DNA from 2 places in the Inquilinus sp. CA228 genome. Region 1 is predicted to be linked to the other one. Evidence: predicted binding sites of a transcription regulator. Region 1 holds the regulator's gene; the other holds the start of a gene.
The links. The regulator PhoB, encoded in region 1, activates phosphate uptake and scavenging genes when phosphate is short. The targets are predictions, from matches to a motif close to TNTCATAAAACTGTCA.

Region 1 (7,309 bases):
CTGATGCAGGTCATGCCCGGCACCTATGATGAGCTGCGCTACTCCCACGGCCTGGGTCCCGACGCCTATGAGCCGCGCGACAACATCCTGGCCGGCGCCGCCTATATCCGCGAGATGTACGACCTGTACGGCTATCCCGGCTTCCTCGGCGCCTACAATGCCGGGCCGGAGCGGTACCGCCAGTATGTCGAGGAAGGCCGGCCGCTGCCGCGCGAGACCGAGCGCTACATGGACATCATCGCGCCGCAGATCGCCGGCATCATGCCGGGCCAGGGCGGCAGCGACCGGATGACCCAGTACGCCGCCGCCCAGATCCAGCAGAAGGTGCCGGCGCCGATCCGCATGGCGCCGATCCCCGACGGCTCCTCGCGGCGCAACACCACCGTGGTGGCGGCGATGCAGCCGATCCCGGACGGCTCGTCAATGCGGAACACCACGGTGGTCGCGGCGATGCGGCCGATTCCCGATGGCTCGTCGACCCGGAACACCACCGTGGTCGCCGCGATGCAGCCGATCCCGGACGGGTCGAGCACTGTGGTCGCCTCGGTGCTGCCGCCGGTCCGCGTGGTGCCGCAGCCCGGCGTGGTGCGGATGCAACCGATCCCCGACGGCGCCACCCAGGTTGCCGCGGCCGCCCCGGTAGCGCGCCAGGTCGCCCCGGCCCCGGTGCGGATGGCCCCGATCCCCGACGGCAGCACCCAGGTCGCCGCCGCAGCCCCGGTCGTCCGTCCGGCGCCGGTGCGCATGGCGCCGATCCCGGATGTGCCGACGCCCCGCGCGGCGGTGGCGCCGACCCGGATGGCGCCGATCCCCGACGCCCCGCCGGTCCGCGTCGCCGCGTCGGCCAAGCCCGCGCGCGCCCCGGCGCCGCAGCAGGTCGCCGACGCCGGCGAGCCGCGGCGCCAGTCCAACGGCCTGCCCACCGGCTGGTTCGTGCCGAGCGCACCGGGCAACTGACCGTCTGCTCACAAGAAAGCCCGCGCCGCCGAAGGGTGGCGCGGGCTTTTTCTTTGGGAGGCCGGGTGCGCCGGTCTCAGGCCGCGTCGGGCAGGCCGGCGGGGCGGCGATAGCTCCAGGCGCCGAGCGGCGGCAGGTTGCGCCAGACGAAATCGACCATCCGGCCCTGCAGCCCCAGCTTGCGCCGCGGCAGCGGCGACAGGATCTGGTTGGTCAGCTGCAGGAAGCGCCCCGACCGCCCCATGCGGGCAAAGGCGGCGTCGATGATCTGCCGCTGCAGATCGAGCGGGAACCAGATTATCGGCAGGCTGGACGCCACCATCGACAGCCGGCGGATCCCCGCCGCGTCCAGCATCGGGCCGATCTCGGCCACGTCGCCCTCCAGCACCGTGACGCCGGGGAAGCGCCGGCGCAGCACGGTGCAGAATTCGGGCATCTTCTCGACCACCACCAGCTTCTGCGGCGGCAGCCCGGTTGCCAGCAACCCTTCGGTGAGGCTGCCGGTGCCGGCACCGAGCTCGAGCACCGGGTCGCTGCAGCGGGGGTCGATGTGCCGGGCGAAGGCGCGGGCCACGGCGGGGCCGGACGGCGCCCAGGCCGCGACCTTCAGCGGCGAGCGGAACCACAACCGGACATACAGCCAGGAATCCTTGCTCATTCGACACCTCCGTGCCGTTCGTCGGGACAACCGTCTGTCTTTGCAGAGAGTTCCCGGGCTCAGGCCTGCGCCTGGACGTCCAGCGAGTAGCCGGCGGAGCGAACGGTGCGGATCAGGTCGATCTCGCTGTCGTCGTTCAGCGCCTTGCGCAGGCGGCGGATATGGACGTCGACGGTGCGCGGCTCGACATAGACGTCGTGGCCCCAGACGATGTCGAGCAACTGCTCGCGGCTGAACACCCGGCCGGGATGCTGCATGAAGTGGCGCAGCAGGCGGAACTCGGTCGGGCCGAGATGGACGTCGCGGTTGCCGCGGCGGACGCGGTGGCCGCCGAGATCCATGCTGAGATCGGCGTAGCTGAGGATGTCGCCGGCGCTGGACGGCGAGGTGCGGCGCAGCACCGCCTTGATCCGGGCCATCAGCTCCGGCGTCGAGAACGGCTTGGCGACGTAGTCGTCGGCGCCGGAATCGAGGCCGCGGACGCGGTCCCCCTCCTCGCCCCGCGCGGTCAGCATGATCACCGGGATGTCGCGGGTCTTGGCGCCGCGGCGCAGCTGGCGGCAGACCTCGATGCCGGAGAGATGCGGCAGCATCCAGTCGAGCAGCACCAGGTCCGGCCGCTGCTCGCTGGCCAGCAGCAGCGCCTCTTCGCCGTCATAGGCGGCGAGGACGCGGAAGCCTTCGCGCTCGAGGTTGTAGGTCAGGAGGGTGACGAGGTCGACTTCGTCCTCGACCACCAGAACCAGCGGCTGGATGCCGGCCCTCATGCGTTCTCCTCCGGCTTGGCCTCGGGGGTGACGACGGTGAAGGAACTGGCGTCGCCCTTCGGCCGCACATCCGTCACCGGCTTGCCTGTGAGCAGGAAGTGGATCAGCTCGGCGATGTTGGTGGCGTGGTCGCCGATCCGCTCGATGTTCTTGGCGATGAACAGGAGATGGGTGCAGGGGGTGATGTTGCGCGGATCCTCCATCATGTAGGTGAGGGTCTCGCGGAACATGCTGGTGTAGAGGTCGTCGACCGATTCATCCTGGCGCCAGGCCGACAGCGCCTTCTCCAGGTCGCGCTCGGTGTAGGCGTCGAGCACGTCCTTGATGATCTGCTGCACCATCCGGCCCATGCGCGGCAGCGCCATCACCGGCCGGACCATCGGCACCTGGGCCAGGGCCAGGGACCGCTTGGCGATGTTGGCGGAGTAGTCGCCGATCCGCTCCAGGTCCGAGGCGATGCGGAGCGCCGAGACCACCTCGCGCAGATCGACCGCCATCGGCTGGCGCAGCGCCAGAGACCGGATCGCCACGGAGTCGATGGACGCCTCATAGGCGTCCATCTGCTCGTCGCTGCGCATCACCCGGCCGGCGAGGTCGGCGTCGCGGCGGACCACGGCCTGGATCGCCAACTCGAGCTGGCTTTCGGCCAGGCCACCCATCTGCACGATGGTGCGGCGCAGCGTCTCCAGTTCCTGGTCGAAGGATTTGACGATGTGCTCGCTGGACATGAACGGCGGTTCCGGTTGTTGGTGGGCGGGTCGGTCGGGGCCGAGGTCAGCCGAAGCGGCCGGTGATGTAGCCCTGGGTCCGCTCGTCCCGCGGGTTGGTGAAGATCTCTTCGGTGGCGCCGACCTCGACCAGGTCGCCGAGATGGAAGAAGGCGGTGCGCTGGCTGACGCGGGCCGCCTGCTGCATGTTGTGGGTGACGATCGCTATGGTGTATTCGCGCCGCAGCTCGTCGATCAGCTCCTCGATATGCGCGGTCGCGATCGGGTCCAGGGCCGAGCAGGGCTCGTCCATCAGGATGACCTCCGGGCTGCAGGCGATGGCGCGGGCGATGCACAGGCGCTGCTGCTGGCCGCCGGACAGGCCGGTGCCGGGCTCGGCCAGCCGATCCCGGACCTCCTTCCACAGCCCGGCGCCGATCAGGCTCTTCTCGACGATCGCCTCCAGCTCGTCGCGGCGGCTGGCGAAACCGTGGATCCGCGGGCCGTAGGAGACGTTGTCGAAGATCGACTTCGGGAATGGGTTCGGCTTCTGGAACACCATGCCAACCCGGGCGCGCAGCTGCACCACGTCCAGCCGCTTGTCGTAGATGTCCTCGCCGTCGAGGATGATGGAGCCCTCGACCCGGGCGCCGTCGATCGTGTCGTTCATGCGGTTGAGGCAGCGCAGGAAGGTGGACTTGCCGCAACCCGAGGGGCCGATCAAGGCCAGCACCTCGTTCTCCAGCAGGTCGACACTGACGCTGTGCAGCGCCTCCTTCTGGCCGTAGAAGACCTTGACGTCGCGCGCCACCATCTTCGGGGCCGACCCGGCCGCGGCCGCCGGGTTTGCGGCATGCGGGACGATTGTCTGGATCACGGTCATGGGGTTCACCACCGGCGTTCGAACTTGCTGCGCAGCCAAACCGCGAAGCTGTTCATGATGATCAGGAAGACGAGCAGGACGATGATTCCGGCCGAGGTCCGCTCGACGAAGCCGCGCTCCGCCGCGCCGGACCACATGTAGACCTGCACCGGCAGGGCCGTGGCCGGGTCGAGCGGCGTGGCCGGGTAGCCGACCACGAAGGCGACCATGCCGATCATCAGCAGCGGCGCGGTTTCGCCGAGCGCATGGGCCAGGCCGAGGATCGTGCCGGTCAGGATGCCGGGCGCCGCGAGCGGCAGGGTGTGATGGAACATCGCCTGCATGCGCGAGGCGCCGAGGCCCAGCGCGGCCTGCTTGATCGAGGGCGGCACCGCGCGGATCGAGGCGCGCGTGGTGATGATGATGGTCGGCAGGGTCAGGAGCGTCAGCACCAGGCCGCCGACCAGCGGCGCCGACCGCGGCAGGCCGAAGAAGTTGATGAAGACGGCCAGCCCGAGCAGACCGAACACGATGGACGGGACCGCGGCGAGGTTGTTGATGTTGACTTCGATCAGGTCGGTCCAGCGGTTCTTCCTGGCGAACTCCTCGAGATAGACCGCCGCCAGCACGCCGATCGGCAGCGCCAGCGCCAGCACGATCAGCATCATATAGGCCGAGCCGAGGGCGGCGACGCCGATGCCGGCCAGCTCCGGATTGCTCGACGCGCCGGAGGTGAACAGCGCCCAGTTGAAGCGGCGCTCCAGCGTGCCGGCCGCGGCCAGCTGGTCGACCCAGGCCGTCTGCTGGTCGTCGAGGCGGCGCTGGGCCTCCGGCAGGTCGCGGGAGATCTGGCCCTTGATCAGGGCGTCGACGTCGCCATGCGCCGGGACCCAGACCGTGCGGGTGGAGCCGATGACCGACGGATCGGCCTGCACCATGTCGCGCAGCACGATCGGCGCGCCGCGGCTGAGCAGGCCGTTCGACTTCCGGCGGTCGGCCGCGCTCTCGACGGTGATCTGCTTGCGCAGGGCGTCGCGCGCGATCTGGTCGTAATCGGCGGTCATCAGGGCGGTGGGATCGCGCTGGCCGGACGGGTCGATCACCTCCGGATCGAAGGTCACCTCCAGCCGGAGCGCCGACTGCGTGAAGGCGGTGTAGCCCTGGCCGATGATCGAGATGAACAGCACGACCAGGAAGCAGATCGCCACCGCGATCGCGGCGATGCCATAGAGGCGGAAGCGCGCCTCCGCCGCGTGCCGACGCCTCAGCTTCGCCATGAAGGCGGCCTGCTTGGTGACGTGGGTCACCGCGCGCGGCTGGGCACCGTTCATCAGGTCTGCCTCACTCATAGTGTTCCCGATATTTGCGCACGATCTGCAGGGCGACAATGTTGAGGCAGAGCGTGACCACGAAAAGGGTCAGCCCCAGAGCGAAGGCGACCAGCGCCTGCGGGCTGTTGAAGGCCAGGTCGCCGGTCAGCTGCTTGACGATCTTGACCGTGACCGTGGTCACGGATTCGAACGGGTTCAGCGTCAGATTGGCGGCCAGGCCCGCCGCCATGACCACGATCATGGTCTCGCCGATGGCGCGGCTGACCGCCAGCAGGACGGCGCCGACGATGCCCGGAAGGGCCGCCGGCAGCACCACGTGGCGGATCGTCTCCGACCGCGTCGCGCCGAGGCCGTAGGACCCGTCGCGCAGGCGCTGGGGGACGGCGTTGATGATGTCGTCGGACAGCGAGGAGACGAAGGGGATGATCATGATCCCCATCACCAGCCCGGCGTTGAGCGCGCTGGTGGCCGAGACATCGAGCCCGATCCCGGCGCCGGCGTCGCGCAGGAACGGGCCGACCGTGGTCAGGGCGAAGAAGCCGTAGACCACCGTCGGGATGCCGGCGAGGATCTCCAGGATCGGCTTGATCCAGGCGCGGACGCGCCGGTCGGCGTATTCCGACAGGTAGATCGCGGCCAGTAGGCCGATCGGCACCGCCACCAGCATGGCGATGGCCGAGATGAAGATGGTGCCCCACAGCACCGGGATGAGCCCGAAGCGGCCGGCGACTTCCTCGCTGCCCGCCCCGGCGAAGCCCGGGTCCCAGACCAGGCCGAAGAAGAAGTCCTGGGGCGGCACCATGGTGAAGAAGTGCAGCGCCTCGAACAGCATCGACAGCACGATGCCGATCGTGGTGACGATGGCGATGCCGGAGCAGATGATCAGAAGGCCGAGCGTGGCGGTCTCGACCCGGTTGCGCGCCCGGAAGGTCTTGGAGATGCGGCGGAGCGCGAAGAACACGCCGACCGCGGCGAGGACCAGGACGGCGGCGATCATCAGCATCCGCCCGAGCGACTGCAGGCGGATCATCTCGTCCGCCGCGGCGCGCATGTAGGGCTCGGCGTCGCCGGAGACGATGCCGCCTGCCGCCAGGTTCTGGATCGATCCCTTGATCAGGCCGAGCTGGTCGGAAGGCAGGTTGCGCACGGTGTCGGGCAGCATGCCGTCGACCACCGCGGAGATGATGATGGGCTGGAAGATCAGCCAGAGCGCGAGCAGGACCAGAGCCGGCAAACCGGCCCACAGCGCAACATAGGCGCCATAGGCGCCCGGCCGGGAATGCAGATCGCCGGGGCGGCCGCCGGCCACCGCGACGGAGCGGCGAAGCCCGATCTGATAGCCGGCCGCCATCAGCACCAGGATGACAGCAAAGATCACGGGCAGGGACATATCTGTCTCGCGCCAGAGAAAAATTGGCGGGGCCGCGCTGGGCGGCCCCGCCGGACGATCACATGCTCAGCGTGGTGCCGGCATTGGCGGCGTTGCGCTGGTCCTTCAGCTCGTTCGCCGGCATCGGGATCAGGCCCTTCTCGACCAGGGCGCCCTCGTCACCGACCATCTGGTCGCTGAGGAAGAAGGTGACGTATTCCTTGAGGCCCGGGATCGAGCCGAGATGCGCCTTCTTGACGTAGAAGAACAGCGGCCGCGACACCGGATACTCGCCCGAGGCCACGGTCTCCGCGGTCGGGACGATGCCGTTGACGGTCGCGACCTGGACCTTGTCCTTGTTCTCTTCGTAGAAGCTCAGGCCGAACACGCCGACCGCGTTCTGGCTGCTCTGGATCCGCGCCAGCGTCTCGGTGTAGTCGCCGGCGATGTCGACCGAGAGCCCGTCCTTGCGCACGGTGGCGCAGACGGCCTTCTTCTCGTCCCCGGTGAGCGCCTTGGCGGTCGCGTCCGCGTTGCAGCCGCCGGTCAGCACCTTCTCGACGAAGACCTCGCGGGTGCCGTGGTTCTCGGCCGGGACGAAGGTCAGGATCGCCTGGTCAGGAAGGCTCGCATCGACCTCCTTCCAGCTCTTGTACGG
Region 2 (7,309 bases), on a different contig from region 1:
CGGCGCAGGCTGAAATGGAACACCCAGTTCGGCACGATGTTGCGGGCGCCGAGGAAGCCCAGCGGCACCGCGGCGACCACCGCCAGCAGGGTGCCGAGGAAGGCCATCGCCAGCGTCTCCAGCAGCGCATAGGAGAAGTCCCAGGCGGCGCCGCCATCCGACGGCGGCAGCATCAGGCGGACCAGGAAGCCCAGCTTCGACAGCCCGCCCCAGATCCGCGCCGGCGAGGCGTCGATCCACCACAGGCCGAGGCCGAACAAAGCGAAGACGCCGAGCCAGGCGCCCCAGCTCCGCGCCCGTTCGGCGGTGGAGCGCCGGAACAGCCGCGGATGGGCGGCCTGCAGCGCCGCCAGCTCCGCCTCGGTCAGGATCGCCTGCTGGGCCATGTCACACCACCCTGAGCGCGTCGTGGCCGATCAGGCGGTGGCGCACCGCCTCGCAGCCGAGATCGATGATCGACACCATGGCGATGATCAGCAGCAGGATCGCGCTGATGTCGGGGTATTCGAACTGGCGCACCGACAGGTACAGCTCCTCGCCGATGCCGCCGGCGCCGACGATGCCGATCGCCGAGGCGGAGCGGACATTGATCTCGAGCCGCAGCAGCGCGTAGCTGGCGAAGTTCGGCAGCACCTGCGGCAGCACCGCCAGCCGCATGATCATCGCCCAGGTGCCGCCCGCGGCGCGGACGCCCTCGATCGGCCCGGGGTCGACATTCTCGTTCACCTCGGCGAACAGCTTGCCCAGCGATCCGGCGGTGTGGACCGCGATCGCCAGCACGCCGGCGAAGGGGCCGAGGCCGAAGGCGTAGACGAAGATCAGGGCGTAGACCAGCTCCGGCACCGTCCGCGCCACCTCCAGCAGCCGCCGGCTGGCGAAGTGCAGCACGCGGCCCTGCACCAGGTTGCGCGAGGCCGGGAAGCACAGCAGCAGCCCGGCCACACCGCCCAGCACCGTGCCGGTGAAGCCCATCAGCACGGTCTCGGCCAACAGGCGCAGCCAGGAGCCGAGCCCCCAGTACCATTCGCCCAGATCGGCCCCGAGGGTTTCGACACGCAGCGTCGGCACTGTGCCCCAGATATAGGCCCAGGCCTGCGGCAGGCCGGTCGCCAAGCGCCCCAGGTCGACCTGGCCGACGATGGCGGAGGCGACCAGCGCCGCGGCCAGCACCAGGCCGAAGCCCAGCGTGCGCAGCCGCTTCTCCGCCTGCTGCCGGCGATAGCCGCGTTCGAAGCCGTCGATCGTCCCGGGGCGGTCGGTCATCGCGCGCCGCTCAGGAGCCGCGGCGGCGGCGCTCGGCCGCGTTCATCTCGGTGATGGCGATGACGTCGAGATAGTCCTCGTGCTTCGCCGGGACGAAGGCCGACCACTTGCCGTCGCTGAGCTGCTTCTGCGCCTCCGGATCCTCCTTCGGGAAGGCGAACAGCGCCTCGGTGAAGGCGTCCTGCAGCTCCTGCGGCAGGTCGGTGCGGACCACCCAGGGCGAGTTCGGGATCAGGTCCGAGGTCCAGATGATGCGCGTGGAGCCCTTGGGGATCATCCCCTTCTCCTCCATGCGCTGGATGTTGCCGCGCTCGGCATTGGTCCAGTGGGTGGCCGCGGCCTCGAAGGTGCCGTTCAAGAGGGCGATGATGCCGAGCTCGTGGCTGCCGGAGAAGGCGGTGGTGCTGAAGAAGGTGTCCGGGTCGATGCCGTTCTTCTTCATGAAATAGAGCGGCACGGCATAGCCCGAGGTCGAGTTCGGGTCGGCATAGGCCAGCGACTTGCCCTTCAGGTCCTGCAGGCTCTGATACGGGCTGTCGGCGCGGACCGCGATCACCGAATGATAGCCGGTGGCGCCGTCCAGCTCCTGCGTCACCGCGACCGGCCTGATCCGGTCGCCCATGACCTTGCGGGCCAGGGCGTAGTTGGCCGGGCCGATGGTGGCGAATTCGGCCTGGTTCGCGCGCAGCGCCTCGACCACGGCGGCATAGTCGGTGCCGCGGGTGATCGTCACCGGCACGCCCAGCTTGCGGCTGAGATAGGCGGCGAAGGGCTCGTAGCGGGCGACCGAGTCCTTCTCGTTCTCGCCGCTGGCGATGCCGAAGCGCAGCTCCGGATACTGCTGGCGCCAGTCGTCGGCCTTGGCCGGCAGGGTGGCCAAAGCGGCGAGGGCGAGGGCGGCGGCCAGGGCCAGGCGGCGCCGCAGGGAAGCGATCGGCATGGGGTCTCTCCGGACAGGGTCGTCAATGGGCGAAGGCCGGTTGCGGCCGGGTCGCGGCCGGCCGGGGGGCCGCCGCGGGGATGGTGTCGGTCAGGCTCTCGTCGACCGCCTCGTCATTGCCGCGGCCGTAGATCGCCTGGACCCGGGCGGCGGTCAGCTCGGCCGGGGCGCCGTCGAACACCACCCGCCCGGCCGCCATGCCGACGATGCGGTCGCAATAGCGCCGCGCCGTCTCCAGCGTGTGCAGGTTGCACAGCACGGTGATGCCGTCCTCGCGGTTGATCCGGCGCAGCGCGTCCATCACCATCCGGGCGTTGCGCGGGTCCAGCGAGGCGATCGGCTCGTCGGCCAGGATGATCTCGGGCGACTGCACCAGCGCCCGGGCGATCGCCACGCGCTGCTGCTGGCCGCCGGACAGGGTGTCGGCGCGCTGCAGCGCCTGCGGCAGCAGGTCCAGCCGGTCCAGCGCCCGGGCCGCCATGCCGCGCTCGGCCTGCGAGAAATGCTTGAACATCACCGGCAGCGTGCCGCTGGCGCTGACCCGGCCGATCAGGACGTTGGTCAGGACGTCGAGCCGGTTCACCAGGTTGAACTGCTGGAAGATCATGGCGCATCGGGCGCGCCAGGCCCGCAGCGCCGCGCCGCGCAGGGCGCCGATGTCGGTGCCTTCGAACAGGAGGCGGCCGCCGCTGGGCTCGACCAGCCGGTTGACCAGGCGCAGCAGCGTCGACTTGCCGGCGCCGGAGCTGCCGATCACGCCGACCATCTGCCCGCGGGGGACGTCCAGGGTGACCGCGTCGACCGCGGCCACGGATCCATAGCGCTTCGTCACCCCGCCGAGCTGCAGCATCTGCCGACCTTCCTGATCCATAGACCTTGATCCCAAAGGTCTATATGAATTCGTCAGTTGTCGCGCCGAGATTCGAAGAAATCATCCCGTCTTCGGGAGATCGTCCGGCGTCTTCAGCAGTATCTACGCGATATTCATGACATTGGTATTTCGGATATCTGAAAATGCCTCACTCGATCGATTCAGCTTGGCCGCGGTTCTGGGTGTGAAGCTCTTCAGCCATGCCTCTCGCACCAGAGCGATGAGGAGGGTCTTTCTGCTGGCGCAGGGGCGAAGGTCGCTGGTCGCCACGTCCCGGCCGGCCGCTATAATGCCCGGCAAAAGCAACAGCACGGGGAGGACATCATGCGGCTGATCGGGGCCGGGCCTCTGACCCAGGTCGTGGAGCGGATCTTCGCCGCCGGCGGCTGCGGGGCGGAGGAGGCGGGGCGCATCGCCCGCCATCTCGTCGACAGCAACCTCTGCGGCCATGACTCGCACGGCGTGGTGCGCACCAGGCGCTACATCGACTTCCTCCGCGCCGGCACGGTCTTCCCCGGCCGCAGCGCCGATCTGGTCTTCGACGGCGGTAGCCTGCTGGTCGTCGACGGGCAGTTCGGCTTCGGCCAGACCATCGGCGAGCAGGCGACCGACCTGCTGGCCGAACGCGCCAAGGCGCATGGCATCGCGCTGGTCACCATCCGCCGGTCCGGCCATCTCGGCCGCCTGGGCGACTGGGCCGAGCGGCTGGCCGGGCACGGCCTGGTCTCGCTGCACTTCCTGAACACCACCGGCCTCGGGCTGATGGTGACGCCGTTCGGCGGCAGCGACCGGCGCCTGTCGCCGAGTCCGATGGCGGTCTGCGTGCCGGTCGAGGGCCGCGACCCGATCCTGCTCGACATCACCACCGCCATGACCGCCGAGGGCAAGCTGCTGGTGGCGAAGAACAAGGGCGAGCCGGTCGGGCCGGGCATCATCGTCGACAAGGCCGGGCAGCCGACCACCGATCCGGCCGATTTCTACGCCGGCGGCGCGATCCTGCCCTTCGGCGGGCACCGCGGCGCCGGCCTGAACATCCTGACCGACATCCTGTCCGGCGCGCTGTCGGGCGGCGGCTGCACCGCCCCCGGCGTCACGGTGCTGGAGAACACCATGACCAGCATCGCCATCGACGTGAACCGGCTGCCGGACCACGCCGCCTACACTACAGAGATCCTGCGGTTCTGCGATTGGGTGAAGGGGTCGCCGCCGGCCGATCCGGCGGCGCCGGTGCTGCTGCCGGGCGAGGTCGAGGCCGCGACCCGCCGGCGCCGGGCCGCCGAAGGCATCCCGGTCGACGATGCGACCTGGGGCGACATCCGCGCCGCCGCGGCATCCGTCGGCCTCCCGGAATCCGAGATCGAGGCGATGGTGCCGGCTTAGGCCCGGCGGCGCCGCCGGGCCGATAGGATCGGCCTCAGCCGATCCGCATCGACAGCTCGACATCCTCGCCGAACGGCGTCGACAGGTAGCCGCTGGCGGGCGAGCGCACCAGCGCCAGGTAGTCGGGGCTGTCATCGGCGTTGTCGGCGACGATGCAGGCGCCCGGTCTCAGCCGGCTCTCCACCAGGCCCAGGATCTCGGGATAGAGCGCCTTGGCGCCGTCGAGCAGCAGCAGGTCGATGGTGTCGGGGAGGTCGGTGCGCAGCGTCTGCAGGGCGTCGCCCACCCGGATCTCCACCAGGTCGGCGAGACCACCGGCCGTCAGGTTCGCCTGAGCCCGCGCCACCTTGGACGGCTCGAACTCGCTGGTGATCAGGCGGCCGCCGCCATTGTCGCGCAGGGCCGCGGCGAGGTGCAGGGTCGAGATGCCGAAGGAGGTTCCGAACTCGACGATCGTCCGCGCGCCGCAGCCGCGCGCCAGCATGTACAGCAGCGCGCCGGTCTCCCGCGAGACCGGGAGGGGGAAGTCCTTCAGGCGCCCGTAGAGCTCGAGATACTCGGTCTTGCTCCGCATCAGGCGCGCTCGCTCCTCGGCGGAGAGATCGGCCACGGCGGGGCTCGCCGCCGGCGATGCCGCCTCGGCCTCGTCGAACAGGCGCTCCAGCAGGGGGGCGAGCGGGGTGGTTGTCAGGGTGGTCATGCCGGTCTCCGGTCGGGGATTGCTTGTGCCGGACCAGAAATACGACTAATTCGTCAGGTTCCCTATTCGCGTTGCCCCGGCCCGCCATGACCGATCGCCGAAACGCCCGGATTTCCTTGCGAAAGCAGCCCCAGCAGGCTCGTTCGGCCGATCTCGTCGCCGCGATCCTGGAGGCCGCTGTTCAGGTTTTGGCGAAGGAGGGCGCCCAGCGCTTCACCACGGCGCGGGTGGCCGAGAAGGCGGGAGTCAGCGTCGGGTCGATCTATCAGTACTTCCCGAACAAGGCGGCGATCCTGTTCCGGCTGCAGAGCGACGAGTGGCGGCAGACCAGCGATCTGCTGCGCGCCATCCTCGAGGACCGCCGGTCACCGCCGCCGGAGCGGCTGCGCACCCTGGTCCACGTCTTCCTCCGCTCGGAATGCGAGGAGGCCGCGATGCGCATGGCGCTCGCCGACGCGGCTCCGCTCTACCGCGATGCGCCCGAGGTGCGGGAGGTGAAGCAGTCGGGGCACCGCACCGTCGAGATCTTCATGCGGGAGGCGCTGCCCGAGGCCTCGGACGCGACGCGCGCCCTGGCCGGCAACCTGATCACGGCGACGCTCGGCGCGGTGGGGAAGCAGTTCTCGGAAACACCCCGGACCCCGGCGGAGATCGAAGCCTATGCCGACGCCATGGCCGACATGGTCTGCGCCTATCTCAAAGGCCTCGGGACTGGCTGAGGCGGCCGATGCGCCGCCCTGCTCAGAGGCGATGCATCGGCCGCTGCCGCGGTCTCAGAAGTCGAACTTGTCGATGTTCTCCTTGGTGTAGACGAAGGGCGCCCCGAGCAGGATCTCGCTGCCGTTGACGACCTGGAGGTCGCCGAGCTTGCCGGCCTTCACCGAGGTCGCGCCGGGCTTGAGCGTGCCGTCGGCCACGGCCCGCAGCACATACATCGCGGCATAGCCGAGGTCGACCGGGTTCCACAGCACCACCGACTTGACGCAATCCTTCGCCACATAGGGCTTCATGGCGTTGGGCGTGGCCAGGCCGATCACGGCGATCGAGCCGCATTTGCCGGCCTGGGTGACCGCCTCGGCGGAGGCCGGGGTCGCCACGCTGGTCATGCCGACGATGCCCTTGAGCTCGTCGCCATGCTTGTTGATCAGCGTCGTCGCCTGGTTGAAGGACAGGATGTTGTCCTCCTGCGCCTCGACCGTCTCCAGCCATTTCAGCTTCGGATGGCACTTCTCGGCATAGGCCGCCATCTCGGCGATCCAGCGCGCCTGGTTCGGCGTGGTGAAGGTCGAGGTGACGATGGCGAAGGAGGCTTCCTCGCCGATCTCCTTCGCCAGGTTGTCGATCAGCGACTTGGCGATGCCGTTGAACTCCGCCTGGTTGACGAACCACTGGCGGGCGTCCGGCGTCGAGTTGGCGTCGTAGCCGACGACGTTGATGCCCTTCGACAAGGCCTTCTTCAGCACCGGCGCGATGGCCACGGGGTCGTTGGCGGCGAACAGGATGCCGTCGACGCCGCTGGTGATGGTGTTGTCGATGAAGGTGATCTGCTCGTCGATATTGGCCTTGGTCGGCCCGTCCGTCTTGGCGGTGACGTTGCCGAGCTCCTTGGCCGCGTCGGCGATGCCCTTCGAGGTGGCGTTGAAATAGCCGATGCCGATCAGCTTCGGAATGTCGACCACGGTGAGCGGCTTGCCCGCGCGGTCCGGCGCGCCGGTCGGGGTGCCGCCGTCATAGGGCTTCGCCGCCGCAGCGGCGGCCGTCCCGTCGCAGGCCAGCGGACTGGTCGGCAGGTCGTCGCCGCCCGTCCAGGAATCCGCCCGCGCCGCACCGGCGGCCAGCAGCACGCCGAGCGCCAGGGCCCAAGTCGTCCGCCTCATGTCCATCTCCTCCACTGTTTGCGGGCCGGAATCCGGCGAGGCCCGCGTTTCTTGGTCAGCCGTCGCCGTCGCGGCGGAACAGGTTGCCGGCGAGAATGGCGATGATCAGCACCACGCCGATGACGACGATGGTGCCGTCGCCCTTCACCCCGGCCAGGGACAGGCCGTTCTTGATGGCCTGCATCAGGATCAGGCCCAGCACGGTGCCGACGATCGTGCCGCGCCCGCCGAAGATGCTGGTGCCGCCGAGGACGACGGCGGTGATGACGTCGAGCTCC

Region 2: the regulator PhoB is predicted to act here: its motif matches at 3,202-3,217, upstream of phnC (phosphonate ABC transporter ATP-binding protein).

Annotation. Positions count from the first base shown of each region.
Region 1 is NZ_JBQJIK010000088.1:24,142-31,450, reverse strand. Features, by position in the region: gene ACTOWL_RS32065 (transglycosylase SLT domain-containing protein) at 1-957, shown strand, start outside; gene ACTOWL_RS32060 (class I SAM-dependent methyltransferase) at 1,034-1,615, opposite strand; gene phoB (phosphate regulon transcriptional regulator PhoB) at 1,675-2,382, opposite strand; gene phoU (phosphate signaling complex protein PhoU) at 2,379-3,110, opposite strand; gene pstB (phosphate ABC transporter ATP-binding protein PstB) at 3,157-3,972, opposite strand; gene pstA (phosphate ABC transporter permease PstA) at 3,978-5,282, opposite strand; gene pstC (phosphate ABC transporter permease subunit PstC) at 5,293-6,672, opposite strand; gene ACTOWL_RS32030 (substrate-binding domain-containing protein) at 6,731-7,309, opposite strand, start outside.
Region 2 is NZ_JBQJIK010000015.1:85,964-93,272, forward strand. Features, by position in the region: gene phnE (phosphonate ABC transporter, permease protein PhnE) at 1-386, opposite strand, end outside; gene phnE (phosphonate ABC transporter, permease protein PhnE) at 388-1,263, opposite strand; gene phnD (phosphonate ABC transporter substrate-binding protein) at 1,274-2,203, opposite strand; gene phnC (phosphonate ABC transporter ATP-binding protein) at 2,226-3,074, opposite strand; gene ACTOWL_RS09725 (Ldh family oxidoreductase) at 3,399-4,454, shown strand; gene ACTOWL_RS09730 (O-methyltransferase) at 4,489-5,154, opposite strand; gene ACTOWL_RS09735 (TetR family transcriptional regulator) at 5,271-5,873, shown strand; gene ACTOWL_RS09740 (autoinducer 2 ABC transporter substrate-binding protein) at 5,928-7,031, opposite strand; gene ACTOWL_RS09745 (ABC transporter permease) at 7,087-7,309, opposite strand, start outside.